3 regions of the Lawsonibacter asaccharolyticus genome follow, and region 3 is predicted to be linked to each of the others. Evidence: predicted binding sites of a transcription regulator. Region 3 holds the regulator's gene; each other region holds the start of a gene.
What was found. The regulator Rex, encoded in region 3, represses fermentation and respiration genes when NADH is low (regulators of the CRP and FNR family bind a similar motif). The targets are predictions, from matches to a motif close to ATTGTTAANNNNTTAACAAT.
Positions count from the first base shown of each region.

Region 1 (7,321 bases), 810 kb from region 3:
TATAACATCCCCTGCCGGCATACCATCCAGGGCGGCGAGTCCATGGTCTGCCTCATCACCCACGGCTTCGGCAGCAGCAAGGACAGCCCCACCGCCCAGCTGCTGGCCGGGGAGCTCCCCCGGCACGGCATCGGCACCCTGGCACTGGACCTCCCCGCTCACGGGGACAGCCCGGTGGACGGGGACGCTCTGAGCATCCGCCACTGCCTGGACGACCTGGCCCGGGCAGAGGCCCGGGCCCTGGAGCTGGCCCCCGGGGCCCGGGTGGTCTATTTCTCCTCCAGCTTCGGGGCCTACCTGAATCTGATCTACCTGTCCACCCGCCCCCACCGGGGGACGCGGTCCTTCCTGCGCAGCGCGGCGGTGGAGATGCCCCTGCTTTTCCATACCCCCACGCCGGAGCAGGCGGAGGAGCTGGCGCGGCAGGGCTTCCTCATGCTGGACCAGGGCTACGTCCGCCCCCTGAAGCTGACCCCTGCCTTCCTGGCGGATCTGGATGCCCACGACCTCTTTCAACTGTACCGCTCCGGGGAGGAGCGGGTCTGTATGATCCACGGGGATGAGGACCAGACCGCCTCGCCGGAGGCGGCCCGGCGCTTTGCCCAGACCTTCGGCGCCCGTCTCATCCAAGTGCCCGGCGGGGACCACAGCCTGTCCGGCCCCGGCATGCCCCAGCTGGTGGTCCGGGAGGCCCTGGAGTTCTACCTGGCCCCCTGAGCCCTCAGCACAGCTCGATGCCCTCGACCTGGACCAGCTCCGCCCGCAGGGTGTCCAGCTCTGTCACCTGTCTCACCCCAAAATACAACTTTTTTATATATTATAGGGAGAAAACAATTATTTTACAACTGTTTCTCCCTGTGCTATCCTGATCTCACCTGATGAAACTGTGAGGTGACACGCTGTGGAGACCGCCGCCCTGACCCGGGGCTCCATCCCGCCCCAGCTGGTGTCGCTGGCCCTCCCCCTGATTTTTGGGAACATCCTCCAGCAGCTGTACAACACCATAGACGCCATGGTCATCGGCCGCTTCGCCGGGGAGACCGCCTTTGCCGCCATCGGGGTGGCGGGGACGGTGATGAACCTGTTCCTTTTTCTCCTCAGCGGCTGCTGCACAGGCATCTCCGTCCTCTTTGCCCAGCAGTATGGCAGCCGGGATCTGGCCGGCTTCCGGCAGGAGGGGTTTCTGGCCTCTGTCTTCGGCGGCCTGTTCACCCTGGTGCTGAGCCTGGCCGCCCTGCTCCTGCTGCGGCCCCTGCTGACCCTGATGCAGACCCCGGAGGACGTGGCCCGGCTGGCCGCGGACTATCTGGTGGTCATCTTCGGCGGCCTGCTGGCCACCTTCTTTTACAACCTGTGCGCCGCCGCCCTGCGCTCTGTGGGAGACACCCGCTCCGCCCTGCTGGCCCTGCTGGCGGCTATGGCCGCCAATCTGGCTCTGGATCTGCTGTTCGTGGCCCGGCTGGGCATGGGCATCGCCGGGGCGGCCTGGGCCACGGTGCTGGCCCAGCTGCTCTCCGTGGCGCTGTGCCTGCTCTATCTGGCCCGGCGCTATCCCCAGCTCCTGTTCCGCCGGGAGGACCGGCGGCTGGACCGGGGCCTGCTCCGCCGGACGGTGAGCTATGGGGCGGTGTCCGCCCTGCACCAGTCCAGCCTCTACATCGGCAAGCTGCTGGTCCAGGGGGCGGTGAACTCCATGGGGACCCCCATGATCTCCGCCTACACCGCCACTACCCGCATCGAGGGCTTCGCCAACTCCTTCGGGGACAGCGGGGCCCAGGCCGTCTCTGTCTTCACCGCCCAGAATACCGGAGCCGGGGAGGAGCGGCGGGTGCGGGAGGGGTTCCGTACCAGCTTTCTCATGATGCTGGCCCTGGGCGCAGTGATGTCTGTGCTGCTGTACGCTGCCGCCCCCGCCGCCATCGCCCTGCTGGCGGGGGAGACCTCCTCCTTCACCCAGACCAATGGTGTGGCTTACCTGCGGATGGTGGGGTGCTTTTACATCCTCTGCTTCCTGGGAAACACCTTCGTGGGCTACTTCCGGGGCCGGGGACAGGTGACCGTCCCCGTCTACGGCACTATCATCCAGATCTCCGCCCGGGTCATCCTCTCCTACGCCCTGATACGCCCCATGGGCCTGTCCGGCGTGGCCCTGGCCACCGGCCTGGGCTGGGTGCTGGTGGTGAGCTTCCACTCCCTCATGTATTGGCGCACCCGGAACCGCTGATCCCTCCGGCACAGTACCAAAGGGGGAAGCGGCCTCCTGGACTGTGCCTTTTTCAGGAACGTGGCTTCTCCGCTTTTTGGACAGAAAGGCCGCCCGGCTCACGCCGGGCGGCCTTTCTGTCTTCTTATTCTCCGTAATAGGCCTTCAGGTACATCTCCTTGATCTCACTCATCAGGGGGTAGCGGGGGTTGGCTCCGGTACACTGGTCGTCGAATGCCTGCTCCACCATCTCATCCAGGTGGTCCAGGAAATACGTCTCGTCCACGCCGTAGTCCCGGATGGTGGCCTTGATGCCCACCCGCGCCTTCAGCTCCTCGATGGCGGCACACAGGTTATCCAGCTTCTCCTGGTCGTTCCCGCCCCGGATGCCCAGGGCGTCCGCCACCTGGGCATAGCGCTCCAGGGTGTGGGGGTGGTCATACTGGGGGAAGGTGCCCATCTTGGCCGGGACCTGAGCGGCGTTGAACCGGAGCACGTGGCAGATCATCAGGGCGTTGGCCACTCCGTGGGGCAGGTGGTGGAAGGCACCCAGCTTGTGGGCCATGGAGTGGCACACTCCCAGAAAGGCATTGGCGAAGGCCATGCCCGCCATCGTGGCGGCATTGGCCATCTTCTCCCGGGCCTCCGGGTCGCTGGGGCCGTTGTCATAGGCCCGGGGCAGGTAAGTGAAGATCATCTGGAGGGCCCGCAGGGCGATGCCGTCGGTGTAGTCGGTGGCCATCATAGAGGCGTAGGCCTCCAGGGCGTGGGTGACAGCGTCGATGCCCGAAGCGGCGGTGAGCCCCTTGGGGGCGTTCATCATCATGTCCGCGTCCACGATGGCCATGGTGGGCATCAGCTCATAGTCCGCCAGGGGGTACTTCACCCCGGAGCGCTCGTCGGTGATGACGGCAAAGGGGGTCACCTCAGAGCCGGTACCGGCGGAGGTGGGGACGGCGATGAAGGCGGCCTTCTCCCCCATCTTGGGGAAAGTGTACACCCGCTTGCGGATGTCCATGAATCGCATGGCCATGTCCATGAAATCGGCCTCGGGGTGCTCGTACATCACCCACATGATCTTGCCCGCGTCCATGGCAGAGCCGCCGCCGATGGCGATGATGCAGTCAGGTCCGAAGGCCCGCATCCGCTCCGCGCCCGTCTTGGCACAGGCCAGGGTGGGGTCGGGAGCCACGTCATAGAACACGTCATAGGCGATGCCCATCTGGTCCAGCTGGTCAGTGACCGGCTTAGCGTAACCGTTTGCGTACAGGAACTGGTCGGTGACAATGAACGCCCTCTTCTTGTCCATCACCTCCCGCAGGGCCACGGGCAGGCAGCCCTTCTTGAAATACACCTTCTGAGGTGCCCGGAACCAGAGCATGTTCTCTCTCCTCTCCGCCACGGTCTTGATATTCAGCAGATGCTTGACGCCCACGTTCTCCGACACGGAGTTGCCGCCCCAGGAGCCGCAGCCCAGAGTCAGGGATGGGGCCAGCTTGAAGTTGTACAGGTCGCCGATGCCTCCCTGGGAGGAGGGGGTGTTCACCAGGATGCGGCAGGTCTTCATCCGCTGGGCGAAGCGGTCCAGCTTCTCCCGCTGAGTCACCGCATTGAGGTAGATGGAGGCAGTGTGGCCGTAGCCACCGTCGGCCACCAGGCGGTCGGCCTTGTCCAGCGCGTCGTCAAAGTCCTTGGCCCGGTACATGGCCAGCACGGGGGAGAGCTTCTCGTGAGCGAACTCCTCAGAGGGCTCCACGCTGTCCACCTCGCCGATGAGGATCTTGGCGGTCTCAGGCGTCTGAATGCCGGCCAGTTCGCCGATGCGGTGGGCGCTCTGGCCCACGATCTGATTGTTCAGGGAGCCGTCGATGAGGATGGTCTTTCGGACCCTGTCCGTCTCCTCTCCTTTCAGGAAGTAGCAGCCCCGGGCGGCAAACTCCGCCTTCACCTGGTCGTAGATGGGGTCCAGGACGATGACGCTCTGCTCCGAGGCGCACACCATGCCGTTGTCAAAAGTCTTGGAGTGGATCACCGAGCTGACCGCCAGGGCCACATCGGAGGAGCTGTCGATGATGGCAGGGACGTTGCCAGCGCCCACGCCCACGGCGGGCTTGCCGGAAGAATAGGCCGCCTTCACCATGCCTGGTCCGCCGGTGGCCAGGATCAGGTCCACCTCCGCCATCAGCAGGCCGGTGAGCTCCAGGCTGGGCACGTCGATCCATCCCACGATGCCCTCCGGCGCGCCGGCGGCCACCGCCGCCTCCAGCACCAGCCTGGCGGCGGAGACAGTGCATCCCTTGGCCCGGGGGTGGGGGCTGATGATGATGCCGTTGCGGGTCTTCAGGGCCAGCAGCACCTTAAAGATGGCGGTGGAGGTGGGGTTGGTGGTGGGGATCACCGCACCGATCACCCCCACAGGCTCCAGGAGCTTCTTCACGCCAAAGGCGGGGTCCTCCTCCACCACGCCGCAGGTCTTCACGTTCTTATAGGTATTATAGATATATTCTGAGGCGTAGTGGTTCTTGATGACCTTGTCCTCTACGACCCCCATGCCGGTCTCCGCCACAGCCTCCTTGGCCAGAGGGATGCGGGCCTGGTTGGCCGCCATGGCAGCGGCCTTGAAAATGGCGTCCACCCGTTCCTGGGAATAGCGGGCAAACTCCTGCTGGGCCTGACGGACCCGGGTCAACAGTGCCTCGAAGCTCTCTTTGCTGTCTACCACAGAATACTGGGCTTTCTTTGCCATATCGCTGTATCTCCTTTCCAAATGGAGCGGTGGCCCGCCCCTCAGAATCGTTAATTTTTTAACGATTCTATTGTCAATATTTTAACAAACATTTTGTCATTTGTAAAGAGGAGATTTCCATGATATCTTTTCTCTTTTTTTGTGAAAATCGCCCAAAATGGAGAGCTCCGCTCTGATGACCCGTTTCCGCATGTCTTCTTATTTCCGGAAAGATCTAAAAAACCTCTGGTGTACCGTGCCGCCGCAGGGGCCCCCTTCCATCCAGTCAGGTCAGCAGAACGGACGTGTCCCCCGCCGCACGGTGAACGGAAGGCTACGCACCATGCAGAGGCCGGTCTCCCCAGTGAGCCGCCCCCCAGTATAATAAGCGCATGATATGCTCCCCTGCGCAGGCCCCCGGAAGACCGCCGGGCGCTCCCTCGATCTGGGGGCGCTTGGCCCGGGGCCGGAAACTGCATCATTTTCGCCCTTGACATTTCCTCGGAACCTGTTATAAAATAAATGCCGCTCGCTCGGAGGGCAAGTCATTCGCTGGAAATGATGAGCCGGATAAGGCGGCAGACTGAGATGTCTGCTGAACTTATCCGGCTTTTGTTATAGCGCGGACCACCCGGACTGCCGGGGCACAGCCTTTCTTCGGGCCGCGACAAAATACTCAGGAGGAATGATAAAATGGGACGACCGCGCAGCTTGACGGAGGGGAACATCTTCAGCTCTCTGATCCGTTTTGCCGTTCCGGTTCTCTTCACACTGTTCCTGCAGGCGCTCTACGGCGGCGTGGACCTGCTGGTGGTGGGCCAGTTTGCCCAGACGGCGGACGTCTCCGGCGTAGCCACCGGCAGCATGCTGCTCCAGACTGTCACCATGGTTGTCACCGGCCTGTCCATGGGGATCACCATTCTGGTGGGGGAGCGGATCGGCCGGCGGGAGCCGGAGGATGCGGGCCGCGCCATCGGCGGCGGCATCTGCCTGTTCGCCTGCTTCGCTGTCCTGCTCACTGCCGTCCTGGTGGGTGGAGCCGAGGTACTGGCCCGGCTCATGCACGCGCCTGAGCACGCGTTCCATCAGACGGTGCTGTACATCCGCCTCTGCGGGGCCGGCTCCCTCTTTATTGTGGCCTACAACGTCCTGGGCTCCATTTTCCGGGGGATCGGCGACTCCAGGACCCCTCTGCTCACCGTTGCCATCGCCTGCGTCATCAATATCTTCGGGGACCTGCTCCTGGTGGCCGGGTTCCACATGGGGGCCGCCGGGGCCGCCCTGGCCACCGTGGCCGCCCAGACCGTCAGCGTGCTTGTCTCCCTGTTCCTGATCCGCCTGCGCCGCCGGTCTCTGCCCTTCGCTTTCTCCCGGCGACACCTGCGCTTCCACCGGGACATTATCGGCGCTGAGCTGCGGCTGGGCACGCCGGTGGCCCTCCAGGAGCTGCTGGTGGGGACCTCCTTCCTGCTCATCCAGGCCATCGTCAACTCCTTCGGCGTGGCGGCCTCCGCCGGCGTGGGGGTGGCGGAAAAGGTGTGCGTCTTCATTATGCTGGTCCCCTCCGCCTATATGCAGTCCATGTCCTCCTTTGTGGCCCAGAACATGGGGGCGGGCAACCCGATCCGGGCGAAAAAGGCCCTGAAGTATGGCATCCTCACCTCTGTGGCGGCCGGCCTGGTGATGGCCCTGCTCACCTTCTTCCACGGTGACCTTCTCTCCGCCATCTTCTCCCCCGACCCGGAGGTCGTGGCGGCCTCCCACAGCTATCTGAAGGCCTATGCCATCGACTGCATGCTCACTCCCTTTCTCTTCTGCTTCACCGGCTACTACAATGGCTGTGAAAAGACCCTGTTCGTCATGATCCAGGGTATCATAGGTGCCTTCTTCGTCCGCATCCCTGTAGCCTATCTCATGAGCCGCACGGCGGGGGCCACCCTCTTCCAGATCGGTCTGAGCACTCCTGCCTCCTCTGTGGTCCAGATCCTGCTCTGTCTGTCCATGTTCCTCTTTCTGGAGCGCCGCTCCGCTGGACAGAGCCATGCCTCTTTGAAAGGAAGTGCCGATCCATGAAGATCATTACCGTCAGCCGGGAGTTCGGCAGCGGCGGCCGGGAGCTGGGCAAGCGGCTGTCCGACTGCCTGGGCTGGCCCTACTACGACCGCGAGATCATCTCCGCCGTTGCCCGGAGGAATGCACTGGACGAGGGCTATGTGGAGGATGCGCTGGAGCAGGGCCACTTTCGCGGCGTCCCACTGACCATCGGCCGCACCTTTGCCTATCTCCCCTCCATGCCCCATGACTCCCGGCAGCTGCTTCAGGAGCAGCGCCGCGTCCTCCGGGCCCTGGCCGCCCACGGGGACTGCATCATTGTGGGCCGCAACGCGGACCTG
Region 1 is NZ_CP091870.1:595,956-603,276, reverse strand. It holds gene L9O85_RS02740 (alpha/beta hydrolase) at 1-717, shown strand, start outside; gene L9O85_RS02735 (MATE family efflux transporter) at 902-2,224, shown strand; gene adhE (bifunctional acetaldehyde-CoA/alcohol dehydrogenase) at 2,349-4,949, opposite strand; gene L9O85_RS02725 (MATE family efflux transporter) at 5,622-7,001, shown strand; gene L9O85_RS02720 (AAA family ATPase) at 6,998-7,321, shown strand, end outside.
Region 1: a site for Rex is predicted at 5,019-5,038, ahead of adhE (bifunctional acetaldehyde-CoA/alcohol dehydrogenase). Genes of this name have one in related genera too.

Region 2 (7,321 bases), 500 kb from region 3:
GGGTGGACTGGTAGCAGCTCAGCGCCATGGCCGCCGCCAGGGGGAGCAGGTGTTCCCCCGCCGAGGGCTGGCCGAACATCATCCGGGCCAGGTCCGGCCCAAGCACCACCATCAGCGCCATGGAGGGAAGAATGAGCACCGACACCGCCAGCATGGCCCGCCCGGCCCGCCGCCTCACCTCTTCCGGGCGGTTCAGTGCCGTGGAGTAGGCCAGCCTGGGGACCAGCACCAGATTCAGCGCCCCCAGAAAGACAGTGGGCAGGGCCAGCATGGGCAGGGTCATCCCGCACACCACGCCGAACTCCGACATGGCCGCCGCCCGGTCCATGCCGCTCTCCACAAGCTTCTGTGGGATAAGGGCGGCGTTCACCGCCGACATCAGATTACCCAGCAGGGCGGTGGCCCCCACAGGGACGGCGATGGAGGTCACCCGCCGGGCCAGAGTCCCGCCCCGCTCCCCCGGCCCCGTCCGGCCGATCCGCGCCATCCGCCGGCGGTAGAGCACTGTCAGCGCCACGGCGGAAAATATCTCACAAATCACCATGCCGGTGACGATCAGCCCCACCGTCCGCTCTGGGTTCTGGGGCAGAAACAGCACCAGCAGCCCCAGCACCGCCGCCGCCCGGATGAACTGCTCCATCAGCTCCACGACAGCAGGCGGGCGGACCACTCCGGTCCCATAGAAAAAGTGCTTGTGGATGTTCTCCACCCCGGTGAGAGCCACGCAGGGCAGCAGCAGGATCAGCCCCAGCTGGGTCCGGGCATCCCCCAGCAGATAGACCGAGATGGGGTCATAGAAGGCCACCACTGCCGCCGATACCGGCAGGAGCCCCACTCCCAGGGCAGTGAGGCACATCCGCCTGGTCTGCGCCACTCCCTTTCCGTTTCCCAGGGCCAGATACTGGGAGCTGAGGTTGGACATGGCTGCGGTCAGCCCCACAGCGGTGAGGGACAGCAGTACCGAGCACACCGGCATCAGCAGCTGATACAGCCCCATCACCTCCGCCCCCACCAGCCGGGACAGGGCCACCCGGTAACAGAACGACAGCCCCTGTGATACCGCCGCCAAGGCGGTCAGAAACAGGGCGCTGCTTCCAGCGGACCATTCATCGTGACGCAGCAAATCCAGTCCCTCCTCCCCGCCCCAGCGGGCGGTCCTCCCTTCACTGTATTCACGCCGCCGCCCCGCCATTCCTGCAAGAAATTCGTTATCTTTTTCACATATTTCTCTCGTTCCAGGGGAGAATCATGCCTGAATTGACCAAAAACTGGCGTATCTTTACCTTTGTCACCAGACGCCTTGCTTCCGCCCGGGAAATCGTTTATAGTACGATTAAGAAAGAGATCCCGCCCCCTTTATCCCCGTGATTTTCTGGAAGAAGAATGAGACACTGTAAAAAGGAGGATACCCCTATGGCTTTTGTAGAATTTGAGCAACGCGGCCACGTGGGCCTCATCACCATCAACCGCCCGGAAGTCCTGAACGCCCTGAACCTGGAGGTCATCGAACAGCTGGACGATATCCTGCTGCGCGCAGAATCCCAGGAGGATGTCCACGTCATCGTTATCACCGGCGCCGGACGCTCCTTCGTGGCCGGTGCCGACATCGGCGAGATGGTCAACTATACCGCCGACGACGCCAAGCGCTTCAGCCATCATGGAAACAATACCATGATGCACATCACCCGCTTCCCCAGCCCGGTGATCGCCGCAGTCAACGGCTTCGCCCTGGGCGGCGGCTGTGAGCTGGCCATGTCCTGCGACATTCGGGTAGCCAGTGAAAAGGCAACCTTCGGCATGCCTGAGGTTGGGCTGGGCATCACTCCCGGTTTCGGCGGCACCCAGCGCCTTCAGCGCATCGTAGGCATGTCCACCGCCATGGAGCTGGTGCTCACCAGCCGCACCATCGACGCCCAAGAGGCCCTTCAGATCGGTTTGGTCAAGCATGTCTACCCTGCCGACGTGATGCTGGACAAGGCTCTGGAGCTGGCCGACCTGATCGCCTCCCGCCCCCAGGTGGCAGTCCGCCAGGCCAAGCAGGCCATCCGCATCGGCAAACAGATCGACATCAACTCCGCCATCGCCTTTGAGTCAGAGGCCTTCGGCCTGTGCTTTTCCACTGAGGACCAGAAGGACGCCATGCACGCCTTCCTGAACAAGGAGAAGATCATCACCTTCAAAAACCGCTGAATCCGTTCCGCCGCCCCAGCGGCAGGGCGCTTTCCCAATATCACTTCTGAAAGACAAGGAGATCGAGATGTCATGAAAAAAATCGTAGTTGTAGGCGGCGGCACCATGGGCCTGGACATCGCCCACACCTTTGCTCGCAGCGGCCATGCCGTCGTGGTCCGGGAGATCAGCGATGAGCTGGCGGAGAAGTCTCACAGCCGGCTGGTGGCCGCGCTGGATAAGCTGGTGGCCAGAGGCAAGATGGACGAGGCCAAGAGGGCCGAGATCCTGGGCAACATGACCTTCACCACTGACCTGGCCGCCGCAGCTGACGCCGACCTGGTGCTGGAGGCCATCGTGGAGAACCTGGACGTGAAGAAGAGCCTGTTCCAGGAGCTGGACGGCATCTGCAAGGCAGACACCATCTTTGCCACCAACACCTCCTCCATCTCCATCACCGCCATCGCCGCCGCCACCCAGCGGGCCGACCGCTTCATCGGGATGCACTTCTTCAATCCCGCCACTGTGATGAAGCTGGTGGAGGTCATCCGGGGCGTCCACACCTCCCAGGAGACCTATGACGCCATCTGCCAGCTGTCCGCCGACATCGGCAAGGAGGCCGTGGAGGTAGCTGAAGCCCCCGGCTTCGTGGTCAACAAGATCCTGATCCCCATGATCAACGAGGCCATCGGTCTGGTGGAGACCGGCGTGGCTACCCCCGAGGGTATCGACACTGCCATGAAGCTGGGTGCCAACCACCCCATGGGCCCCCTGGCCCTGGGCGACCTGGTGGGCCTGGACGTCTGCCTGGCCATCATGGATACCCTGTATGCCGAGACCCACGACCCCAAGTACCGTGCCGCCCTGCTGCTGCGGAAGATGGTCCGTGGAGGCCTGCTGGGCCGTAAGACCGGCAAGGGTTTCTACGATTACTCCAAGTAAGCGGCCTGCTGACAAAAACGTCGGGAAGGAAAGCTTTCCTCCCCGGCGTTTTTCTATTTTCCTTTGTTCTTCTTGTACCCGCTGTGCTCCAGCCTCCACGAGGCGTCCAGCAGCGCCATCCCGGCCAGCATCAGGAGCTGGTCCACCGGGCCCCTCTCAGGCTGTCATACTGGCTCCCCATCGGCGTTGAGGAGACCCCCAGGCACACAAGGCCCAGGGCAATGGAGATATATGTCACGTATCGATTTGCAAAATTAAAAACTTTACCACTTCTGTATTGGAATCCCTTCTTTCTTGTTCAAATTAATAATTCTTTCTTATCCTTTTTATTTTTTTCTTTTTTGAAGGTCAAGAAAAGCATACTTTCAAGCAATATCCGCAAATATCATCATTTTGACCAAAATTTTGTCGCAAAAACTGTACATTTTACCGTATTTGTTTTTCTTGCGCCCATATGGGAAAAACGATATAATTTGAGGGACAGGAAGTTATCTATCGCAGCCTGATTGGCGCCGCAACAACGGGTCCCTATCCGTCGTTGCGCTTTTTCTGGTCTTCTTTTGTTAAAAATCTAACGAAAGAAGGCGGAGCGCCCCGGCTGAGCCCCCATGGGAGGCGGAGATCTGAGGAAAAAACGGCGGACCTCAGATCACCGTCTTGCTTGCATGTCCTGTCTAGGTGGTCCGGCCCTGCTGCTCCGGGACATCGCGCACGGTGGCTGCCGGGCAGCGCAGTCGGAACAGGGCTTCCATGATTGTTCCAAGTAAATAAAATTAGGAGGACGAAAAAATGGATTTTCATCTGTCGAAAGAGCAAGAGATGATCCGCAAGATGTACCGCGAATTCGCGGAAACTGAGGTCAAGCCCCTCGCCGAGGAGTTGGACGAGGAGGAGCGCTTCCCCATGGAGACCGTGGAGAAGATGGCCAAGCTGGGCATGATGGGCATCTACTTCCCCAAGCAGTATGGCGGCGCCGGCGGCGATGTGCTGTCCTATGCCATGTGTGTGGAGGAGTTGGCCAAGGTGTGCGGCACCACCGCCGTCATCGTGTCCGCCCACACCTCCCTGTGCTGCGCCCCCATCTTTGAGCACGGCACCGAGGAGCAGAAGATGAAGTATCTGCCTGACCTGCTCTCCGGCAAGAAGATCGGTGCCTTCGGCCTGACTGAGCCCAATGCCGGCACCGACGCCTCCGGCCAGCAGACCATGGCCGTGCTGGAGGGCGACCACTACGTCCTGAACGGCTCCAAGTGCTTCATCACCAACGGCAACGTGGCCGATACCTTCGTGGTCTTTGCCATGACCGACAAGAGCAAGGGCAACCACGGCATCTCCGCTTTCATCGTGGAGAAGGATTTCCCCGGCTTCTCCACCGGCAAGCACGAGAAGAAGATGGGCATCCGCGGCTCCTCCACCTGCGACCTGATCTTTGAGGACTGCATCGTTCCCAAGGAGAACCTTCTGGGCAAGGAGGGCCAGGGCTTTAAGATCGCCATGATGACCCTGGACGGCGGCCGCATCGGCATCGCTGCGCAGGCCCTTGGCCTGGGCGAGGGCGCCGTGGATGAGGCCGTCAAGTACACCAAGGAGCGCGTCCAGTTCGGCCGCCGCATCTCCCAGTTCCAGAACACCCAGTTCCAGCTGGCTGACATGCACACCCGCATGCAGGCCGCCCAGTATCTGGTCTACTCCGCTGCCATGAAGAAGCAGAACCACGAGCCCTACTCCATGGACGCAGCCATGGCCAAGCTGTTCGCCGCCGAGGCTGCCAGCGATGTGACCCGCCGCGCCGTCCAGCTGTTCGGCGGCTACGGCTACACCCGTGAGTACCCCGTGGAGCGCATGATGCGCGATGCCAAGATCACCGAGATCTATGAGGGCACTTCCGAGGTCCAGCGGATGGTCATTGCCAATCACCTGGGCGTGAAATAAGATAGGAGGCAGTTTCGAAATGAAAATCATTGTTTGTGTCAAGCAGGTCCCCGACACCTCCGGTAAGGTGGCGGTCAATCCCGATGGTACCCTGAATCGTGCCTCCATGGCCACCATCACCAACCCCGACGACCTGAACGCCGTTGAGGCCGCTCTGGCTCTGAAGGATCAGACCGGCGCTGAAGTGGTCGTGATCTCCATGGGCCCCCCTCCCGCAGAGGGCATGCTGCGTGAGATCCTGGCCCGTGGCGCTGACCGCGCGGTACTGGTCTCCGCCCGCGAGTTCGGCGGTTCCGATACCTACGCCACCTCCCAGATCCTGGCCGCTGCCATCAAGAAGATCGGCCTGGAGGACGACGACGTGGTCTTCTGCGGCCGTCAGGCCATCGACGGCGACACCGCTCAGGTCGGTCCCCAGATTGCCGAGAAGCTGGGCATCCCCCAGGTCTCCTACGCCGCCGACATCCAGAAGGAGGGCGAGACCCTCACCATCAAGCGGATGCTGGAGGACGGCTACATGACCATCAAGGTCAACACCCCCTGCCTGATCACCTGCATCAAGGAGCTGAACACCCCCCGCTACATGAGCGTGCCCGGCATCTTTGAGTGCTACAGCAAGCCCTATGAGGTCTTTGGCTATGAGACCCTGAAGGATGATCCCCTCATCGACCCCACCACCATCGGCCTGAAGGGCTCCCCCACGAACATCTTCAAGTCCTTCACTCCTCCCCAGAAGGGTGCCGGCATGATGCTGGAAGGCGCCGACAAGGCCACCTGCGATAAGCTGGCCGGCATTCTGGCCACCAAGCATATCATCTGATAGAAGGGAGAATGAAGAATATGTCTACTTTTAATAGTGCTGATATCGCTGCCTTCACTGGCGGCGTATGGGTCTTCTGCGAGCAGCGCCAGGGCAAGATGATGTCCACCTCCTACGAGCTGATCTCCGAGGGCCGCAAGCTGGCCGACGAGCGCGGCACCAAGCTGTACGGTCTGCTGCTGGGCGACGGCATCGAGGGCATCGCCAAGGAGCTGGGCGGCTACGGCGCTGACGGCGTGTATGTCTGTGACCACCCCCTGCTGAAGGAGTACACCACCGACGCCTACACCAAGGTCATCTGCGACGTGGTGGAGGAGTTCAAGCCCGAGGTGCTGCTGATCGGCGCCACCAACATCGGCCGTGACCTGGGTCCCCGCTGCGCGGCCCGCCTGCACACCGGTCTGACCGCCGACTGCACCCACCTGGACATCGACATGGACACCTATGTGGACTTCCTGCGCAACAGCTCCACCTTGGACGTGGACAAAATCAAGTTTGACATGGAAGACACCAACCTGAAGATGACCCGTCCCGCTTTCGGCGGCCATCTGATGGCGACCATCATCTGCCCCCGCTTCCGTCCCTGCATGGCTACCGTCCGTCCCGGCGTAATGAAGAAGGCCGCTTTCGACCAGGCCAAGGCTGACGCCTGCGAGATCATTAAGCCCAGCTTTGCCCTGTCCGCCGACGACCTGGACACCCAGGTGGTGGAGGTGGTCAAGGCCGCCAAGAAGCTGGTGGACCTGATCGGTGCCGACGTGGTCGTCTCCGTGGGCCGCGGCATCAGCAAGGATGTGGAGGGCGGCATCAAGCTGGCCGAGGAGCTGGCCGAGGTCCTCGGCGGCGTCGTGGGTGCCTCCCGTGCTGTTGTAGACTCCGGCTGGATGTCTGCTGACCACCAGGTCGGCCAGACCGGCAAGACCGTGCACCCCAAGATTTATGTTGCTCTGGGCATCTCCGGCGCCATCCAGCACAAGGCCGGCATGCAGGATTCCGAGTGCATCATTGCCGTCAATAAGAACGACACCGCCCCCATTTTCGAGGTCGCGGACTACGGCATCTGCGGCGACCTGTTCAAGGTCACTCCCCTGCTCATCGATGCCATCAAGGCTGCCAAGGCTGCGAAGTAATATCTTTTCTGGCCGTTCTGCGGGCTGCTCTCTTTGGAGAGCAGCCCGCTTTTTCGATTTCGCCTTATTTTTTTGCATGTTTTGTTTTTTCTTCCGTCATTTTGCACAGCTTTGTGAGACGCCATAGATTTCAAAGAAATTTCCGTTCCAAATGTAACATACTTTATATTCTTTCTCTCCTCTCCCTGTTCCATGACGGCAAATTTGCAGTTTTTCCGCAAAGTGCAGGGCTTTTTTTGAAAAATTTTTTCTTTTTCTTCCTTTTTTTCGCCCCATCACCATTTGAAGCCATCCCATCCGCTCCCCGCCTTGTGTATTTTCCCCATTG
Region 2 is NZ_CP091870.1:909,527-916,847, reverse strand. It holds gene L9O85_RS04220 (polysaccharide biosynthesis C-terminal domain-containing protein) at 1-1,123, opposite strand, end outside; gene L9O85_RS04215 (enoyl-CoA hydratase-related protein) at 1,414-2,190, shown strand; gene L9O85_RS04210 (3-hydroxybutyryl-CoA dehydrogenase) at 2,263-3,111, shown strand; gene L9O85_RS04205 (acyl-CoA dehydrogenase) at 3,901-5,043, shown strand; gene acrB (acryloyl-CoA reductase electron transfer subunit gamma) at 5,063-5,863, shown strand; gene acrA (acryloyl-CoA reductase electron transfer subunit beta) at 5,884-6,993, shown strand; gene L9O85_RS04190 (hypothetical protein) at 7,090-7,321, opposite strand, start outside.
Region 2: a site for Rex is predicted at 3,671-3,690, ahead of L9O85_RS04205 (acyl-CoA dehydrogenase). Genes of this name have one in related genera too.

Region 3 (7,321 bases):
CTACTCCTCCATGGACCTGAAGATCGTCCTGCTCTCGGCAGCGGGGTGCTATGCGGTCATCACCCTGATCTTCCGGGGGGCGGGCCGCCACACCGCTGCCTCCCGGGAGCTGCTCCCCGCCCGTCTCTCCCTCCGGGAGCGGCAGGTGGAGCTCACTGCCCTGGTGGACACGGGGAACACACTGACCGACCCGGTCTCCGGGCGGCCGGTGATGGTGGCGGAGGGGGAGACCCTGTCCCCCCTGTTCCCACCGGGGACAGGGCCCGGGCCGGAGGACCTGCGGGACCCGGCGGGGGGGCTGGCCCGGCTGGGGGAGGGCCCCCTCCGGGGGCGCCTGCGCCTGCTGCCCTACCGGGCCGTAGGGGTGGACCGGGGCCTGCTGCTGGCGGTGCGGGTGGACCGTGCCAGGGTGGGCGGGGAGGAGCTGGGCCCCCTGCTCGTGGCCATGTCTCCCACACCGGTCTCGGACGGAGGGAGCTACCGCGCGCTTATCGGCGCGCTGACTTGAAAGGAGAACTGCTGTGAGACTGTTATGGATGGCGGTGAGGGAGCGGGCGGCCCGGCTCCTGGTCCGGCTGGGGCTGTACCAGCCGGAGAAGGTGATGTACATCGGTGGGAGCGACACCCTGCCCAGCCCCCTGACCCGGGAGGAGGAGGGGGAACTGATCGCCCGCCTGGGGCAGGGGGACCCGGAGGCCCGGGCCCGCCTCATCGAGCACAACCTGCGTCTGGTGGTGTACATCGCCCGCCGGTTCGAGAACACGGGGATCAACATCGAGGACCTGATCTCCATCGGGACCATCGGGCTGATCAAGGCGGTGGGGACCTATCAGCCGGCAAAGAGCATCAAGCTGGCCACCTACGCCAGCCGCTGCATCGAAAACGAGATCCTGATGCACCTGCGCAAGACCTCCTCCCAGAAGACGGAGCTGTCCCTGGACGAGCCGCTGAACACCGACTGGGACGGCAACGAGCTGCTCCTGTCCGACGTGCTGGGGACGGAGAACGACCTGGTGATGCGCCCCATCGAGGCGGACGTGGACCGGCAGCTGCTCCGCCAGGCCCTGGACCGGCTGGAGCCCCGGGAGCGGCACATCATCTCCCTCCGGTTCGGACTGGACGGGGCCAGAGAGCAGACCCAGAAGGAGGTGGCGGACCGGCTGGGCATCTCCCAGTCCTATATCTCCCGGCTGGAGAAGCGGATCATCGCCCGGCTGAAGAAGGAGATCGTCCGCATGATGTGACGCTCCCGGCTTTTTGCACAAAATGCGAGAAAAGTCCGGCGGCGTCTGGAACTCTTCCCGGATTTGTGGTATAATCTCCTCCGCGCAGAGCAGCGCCCCCGCCATGGATGACTGACGGGGGCGCCGTTCTGCCCGGACAGAGAGAAAGAAGGAGAGAGACGATGTTTGGAGAGATGATAGGGACCATCAGCGATTTCATGTACAGCTATCTGCTCATCATCATGCTGCTGGCGGTGGGGCTGTACTTCACCATCCGCACCCGGGGGGTGCAGCTGCGGCTTTTGGCGGAGTCCATCCGGGTGGTGGGGGAGAAGAGCTCCTCCAGGGAGTCGGTGTCCGCGTTCCAGGCCCTGATGGTGTCCACCGCCAGCCGGGTGGGGACGGGCAACATCGTGGGAGTGGCCAACGCCATCGCCGTCGGCGGCTACGGCGCGGTGTTCTGGATGTGGATCATCGCCCTGCTGGGCGGGGCGTCCGCCTTTATCGAGAGCACCCTGGCCCAGATCTACAAGGTGCGGGACAAGAACGGCGGGAGCTACGGAGGCCCCTCCTACTACATCCAGGCGGCGCTGAAGAGCCGCTGGCTGGGCGTGGTCTTCGCGGCGGCCCTGATCGCCACCTACGCCGGGGGGTTCAACATGCTGGCCTCCTTCAACCTGATCGACAGCATGTCCGGATACAGCTTTTACGGCGACCCGCAGACCAGCCTGGTCCCCCTGGTGGGGGGCGGCCTGCTGGCCGTCCTGGTGGCGGTGTGCGTCCTGGGCGGGGGCAGGCGGATCGTCAGGATCACCGGCCTGCTGGTCCCCTTCATGGGGGTGACCTACATCCTGATGGCGCTGGTGGTCATGGCGCTGAACTTCCAGATGCTGCCCCAGGTGTTCAGCAGGATCATCGCCGGCGCCTTTGACTTCCGGGCCATCTTCGGCGGCTTCGCCGGCTCCGCACTGATGGAGGGCATCAAGCGGGGGCTGTACTCCAACGAGGCGGGCGTGGGCTCCGCCCCCAACGCCGCGGCGGCGGCGGACGTGTCCCACCCGGTCAAGCAGGGCCTGGTGCAGATGCTGTCCGTCTTTATCGACACTCTGCTGGTGTGCACCGCCACCGCCATGATGTGCCTGTGCACCGGCATCGTGCCCTCTGAGCAGCTGAAGGGGGCCGCTTTCGTGCAGCAGTCCCTCTCCACCACCTTCGGCAGCGTGGGGCCTTACTTCCTCACCCTGGCCCTGCTGCTCTTCGCATTCACCACCCTGCTGGGCAACCTGTTCTACTGCGAGGGATGCCTGCGGTACATCACCCGGGAGCGGATCGGGAAGAGGGGGCTGACAGTCTTCCGTCTGGCCGCCGCGGCGCTGGTCTTTGCGGGGGCGCAGATGGAGTTCGACCTGGTGTGGGACGTGGCGGACGTGCTCATGGGCGTCATGGCCCTGATCAATCTGCCGGTCATCGTCCTGCTGGGCCGGACCGCTCTCAGCGCCCTGAAGGACTACACCAGCCAGCGGCGGGAGGGGAAGGACCCGGTGTTCCGGGCCGCCTCCATCGGTCTGAAGGAGAAGACGGACTTTTGGAACTGAGACAGAGAGGAGAACGAGCGCGCGGCGCCCATCAGGGCGCCGCGCGCTCGTTCTCCTTCAGACCTTCGGCCGCTCACAGGACCTGTCGGAACAGGCCGTGCTGCGTGCAGTGCCAATAGAGCATCCCGTGTCCCCGGCGGGGGATGCGCTGCTGGAGGTCCCACTCGGGCCAGCACTTCATCACGGTGGCCCGCTCGCCGGTGACCAGGGCCAAAAAGGACAGGCAGTGCCCTTTCTCCATGGGGTGGCCGGAGGTGATGAACCACTCGTCCTCCACCGGATGGATCTGGAGGCTGTGGGCCTCGTCCGGCTTCTGGACGGGCAGGGGCTCCAGCCGCCTCCCGCAGCAGGAGACGGCGGCCTCCCCGGTGGCGGTGATGAGATCGCCGCACTGGGGGCAGACAAAAAATCGAATGTGTTTCATGCTTCCTCCTGTGTTGTCGGGTTCCGGGAGACCGCCGGAGAGCAGTCCGGCCAGATCCACGCCCAGCTGGAGGGACAGGGCGGGCAGTAGGGAGAGGTCCGGGGACCCCAGTCCGCGCTCCCACTTGGAGACGGCCCGGTTGCTGACTCCCAGCAGCTCGGCCAGCCCCTGCTGGGTCAGCCCTTTTTCCAGCCGCAGGACCCGGATCAGCGCACCGGTCTTTTTTTGATCCATCGTGCTCCCTCCTTCTAACCGGCATTATGCCAGAAGACGGAGAAAAAAGCAATCAACGGACCGTTGACCGGGGCAGGGAACGGGCGGCGGGGGACCTGTGCCCCTGATTTTAGAAATTGACAACAGCCCCGGGATGGGGTAGACTGAAAAGAAAGACAGGCGCCCCGGGCGCCGACGGAGGATGGAGCATCACACGATGAAGAGAAATACAAAGGTTTCCACGGCGGTGATACGCCGGCTGCCGCGATATTACCGGCATCTGCTGGAGCTTCAGGGGAAGGGCGTGATCCGGATCTCCTCCAGCGCCCTGGGGAAGTCCATGGGGCTGACCGCATCCCAGATCCGTCAGGACCTGTTCTGCTTCGGTGAGTTCGGCCAGCAGGGCTATGGATATAAGGTGGACCTGCTGCGGGAGGAGATCGGGGAGATCCTGGGGATCAGCCAGGGTCACACCGTAGTGGTACTGGGGGCAGGCAACCTGGGCCGGGCCCTGATGGAAAACTTCAAGTTCGCCAGCAACGGCTTCCAGCTCCTGGCCGCCTTCGACGTGGGCGAGAGCGTGGTGGGCACCACCATCGGCGGAGTGAACGTGTACCATGTGGACCAGCTGGAGGAGTATCTGTCGGCCCACAAGGTCAGCGTGGGCCTGCTCACCCTGCCCCAGAGGGCGGCCCAGGGGGTGGCCGACCGGCTGGTGGCCGGGGGAGTCCGGGGGATCTGGAACTTCACCAACCGGGAGATCAGCGTCTCCCGGCCGGATGTGGCGGTGGAAAACGTACATTTTTCTGACAGCCTGCTGACGCTGAGCTATCTCATCACCCAGCGGGAGGAGCGTGAGGAGGAGACATGAAACGAAAGCATATGGTGCGCGCGGCGGCGGCGGTGCTGGCCTGCGCGGCCTTGACCGGGGCGGCGCTGGCCCTGAGCACAGGGGACAGCCTGATCTCCCTGAGCTATCTCAATGACACCTATATCCCCACCGTGGTGGCCCAGGGGACCAAGGCGGCGGACGAAAAGCTGATCCAGGCCTATCAGGCGGCCAGCCAGAAGCTGGACGAGGTGAACCAGGGGTACGGGGTGCAGCAGGGGAGCGGCGGAAGTTACAGCGCCGACCTGCGCAGCCGGGACATGGTCCGGGGGGATCAGTTGAAGCTGCCCACCGGTTCGGTGGTACAGCTGGCGGCGGGCGCCGGCACCGTTGTCCACACCGGGGCGGTGATCGACGTGACTGCGGGCCAGACGGTGGCATCCGGAGCCGCCCTGGTGAGCGGACACCGCTATCTGGTGGGGGAGGACACCTCCGCCGTCTTCACCGTGGACTCCGGCCTGGCCAAGGTGGGGGTGCAGGGGAGCTTTGAAAAGACGGAGAGCGGAGAAAAGGCTGCTCCCTTTACAGATGTCTCCCGCTCTGACTGGTACAGCTCCGCAGTGGATTATGTCTACTTTGAGCAGCTGTTTTCCGGAACCGGGGACGGACTCTTTTCTCCCATGGCCTCCATGGACCGGGCCATGATCGTGACCGTGTTTTACAACATGGCCGGTGCGCCCCAGGGGGAGATGGACGCCTCCACCGCCGTTTTCTCCGATGTGCCGGCAGGCCAGTGGTACGCCCCCTATGTGAGCTGGGCGGCGGACCAGGGGGTGACGGCGGGGACGGGGGAGGATACCTTCTCCCCGGAGCAGGCAGTGACCCGCCGGGAGGCGGTGGCCCTGCTTTACAGCTTCGGGACCAACTACCTGGGTCTGGAGCTGACGGAGCGGGCCGACCTGACCCCCTATGAGGACGCGGCGGCGGTGGCCAGCTGGGGCGGCGAGGCGGTGGCCTGGGCGGTGGGCGCCGGCCTGCTGTCCAGCTCGGACGCGGACCTGATGCTCCTCAGCCCGGACGAGAGCGCCACCCGGGCCCAGGTGGCGGTCATGCTGCAAAACTTTGCTGAGAAGTACCTGTGACACACCTTTGTCGTGCCTCCGCATAAGATAGGATTGAGAGCGGCGTTGAGCCGGCCTCGCAATTCATAAATTAGGAGGTACTCATTATGGGGTGCTGCAATAACGGCTGGGGCGGCGGAGGCTGCCTGTGGATCATTCTGTTGATCATCATCCTGTGCTGCTGCGGCGGCTGGGGCGGAAACAACTGCGGCTGCGGCTGCAACAACAACGGCTGCAACAACGGCTGCGGCTGCTGAACACGAGGAACAGGGCCCGGGGTGCCTGCGCACCCCGGGCCCTTTCTGTCCGGCGGACCGGAGCGGAAGGGGCTGTTTTCTATGGAAAAACACCCCTTTTTGAAAAAAAGATCCCCATCCAGGCAAAAACTGTCCTTGCGTTTTTTGGAAGATGGGTGTATGATAATGCACGTAATGCAGCGCGGAGCGGCCCGTCCAAAGGGAGGGGGCCGGAGCCGTGCGGACACCGACGGGGCCTTTTTCAAAGCGGAAAAGACCGGTCGGGTTTTGTTGTGCGTGGGCACAGTTCCGCGGCAAGTTCCATTTTATTTTATGCTTTTGGGGAGGGAGAGAAGGCGGCTGGACAAGCCCGGTAAAAAGGGAGTCCCCACCCGCCAGACGAAAAAGAGAACAAATGTGATCCCAAGAATGCAGTACAGGGAGGTTGAAATCTGAATGAGCAATTTTCTCAGACGTTCCGCGCAGGGCGCGGGAGTGCCCCACGAGAAGGGGACTTCCAACCTTGAGACGGTGGCGATGCCTCTGCCGTCCAAGATCGTCCTGTCCATGGGACAGCACATCGGCGCCCCCGCCGCCCCTGCCGTCGCCAAGGGCGACCAGGTGTATGTGGGCACCGTGGTGGGCAAGGCAGGGGGCTTCGTCTCCGCCGACATCCACTCCGGCGTTTCCGGTACGGTGACCGAGATCACCACCATTACCGCGCCCAACGGCGCGGCCCAGCAGGCCGTGGTCATCACCCCTGACGGCCAGCAGACGGTGGACCCCTCCATCGCCCCCCCGCAGGTGACGGATATGAAGTCCTTCGTAGACGCGGTCCGGGCCAGCGGTCTGGTGGGCCTGGGCGGCGCCGGCTTCCCCACGGCGGTGAAGCTGTCCCCCAAGAACCTGGACGAGATCGACATGCTGGTCATCAACGGCGCGGAGTGTGAGCCCTATATCACCTCCGACAACCGGTGCTTCATCGAGGACACCCATCACGTCCTCAACGGCATCAAGCAGGTGATGAAGTATCTGAACATCGCCAAGTGCGTCATCGGCATCGAGGGCAACAAGCCCGAGGCCATCGCCAAGATGAAGTCCGCCATCGACGACCCGGCCATCGAGGTCAAGACCCTGCCCTGCCGGTACCCCCAGGGTGCTGAGAAGGTGCTCATCGAGACCTGCACCGGCCGGGAGGTGCCCTTCCCCGGGCTGCCCTCCGACGTGGGCGTCATCGTGATGAACGTCACCTCGGTGGCCTTCGTCTCCAAGTATCTGGAGACCGGCATGCCCCTGACCACCAAGCGCCTCACCGTGGACGGCGACATCGTCAAGCAGCCCAAGAACGTGGAGGTCATCATCGGCACCCCCATCCAGGAGCTGCTGGACTTCTGCGGAGGCCTCACCGCCGAGCCGGGGAAGATCCTCTACGGCGGCCCCATGATGGGCACCTGCGTGGCGGACCTGTCCCAGCCCATCCTGAAGAACAACAACGCCATCCTGGCCTTCTCCCAGGAGCGGGCCAAGCTGCCCAAGGCCAGCAACTGCATCCAGTGCGGCCGCTGCGTCAACGCCTGTCCCCTGGGGCTGGCGGCCAAGGACATCGTGGTGGCCTTCAACAAGGGCAATGTGGAGCTGCTCAACCAGCTGCATGCCGACCTGTGCATGTCCTGCGGCACC
Region 3 is NZ_CP091870.1:1,405,440-1,412,760, forward strand. It holds gene L9O85_RS06650 (sigma-E processing peptidase SpoIIGA) at 1-508, shown strand, start outside; gene sigE (RNA polymerase sporulation sigma factor SigE) at 537-1,244, shown strand; gene L9O85_RS06660 (alanine/glycine:cation symporter family protein) at 1,406-2,818, shown strand; gene L9O85_RS06665 (helix-turn-helix domain-containing protein) at 2,892-3,476, opposite strand; gene L9O85_RS06670 (redox-sensing transcriptional repressor Rex) at 3,673-4,326, shown strand; gene L9O85_RS06675 (S-layer homology domain-containing protein) at 4,323-5,426, shown strand; gene L9O85_RS06680 (hypothetical protein) at 5,513-5,662, shown strand; gene rsxC (electron transport complex subunit RsxC) at 6,098-7,321, shown strand, end outside.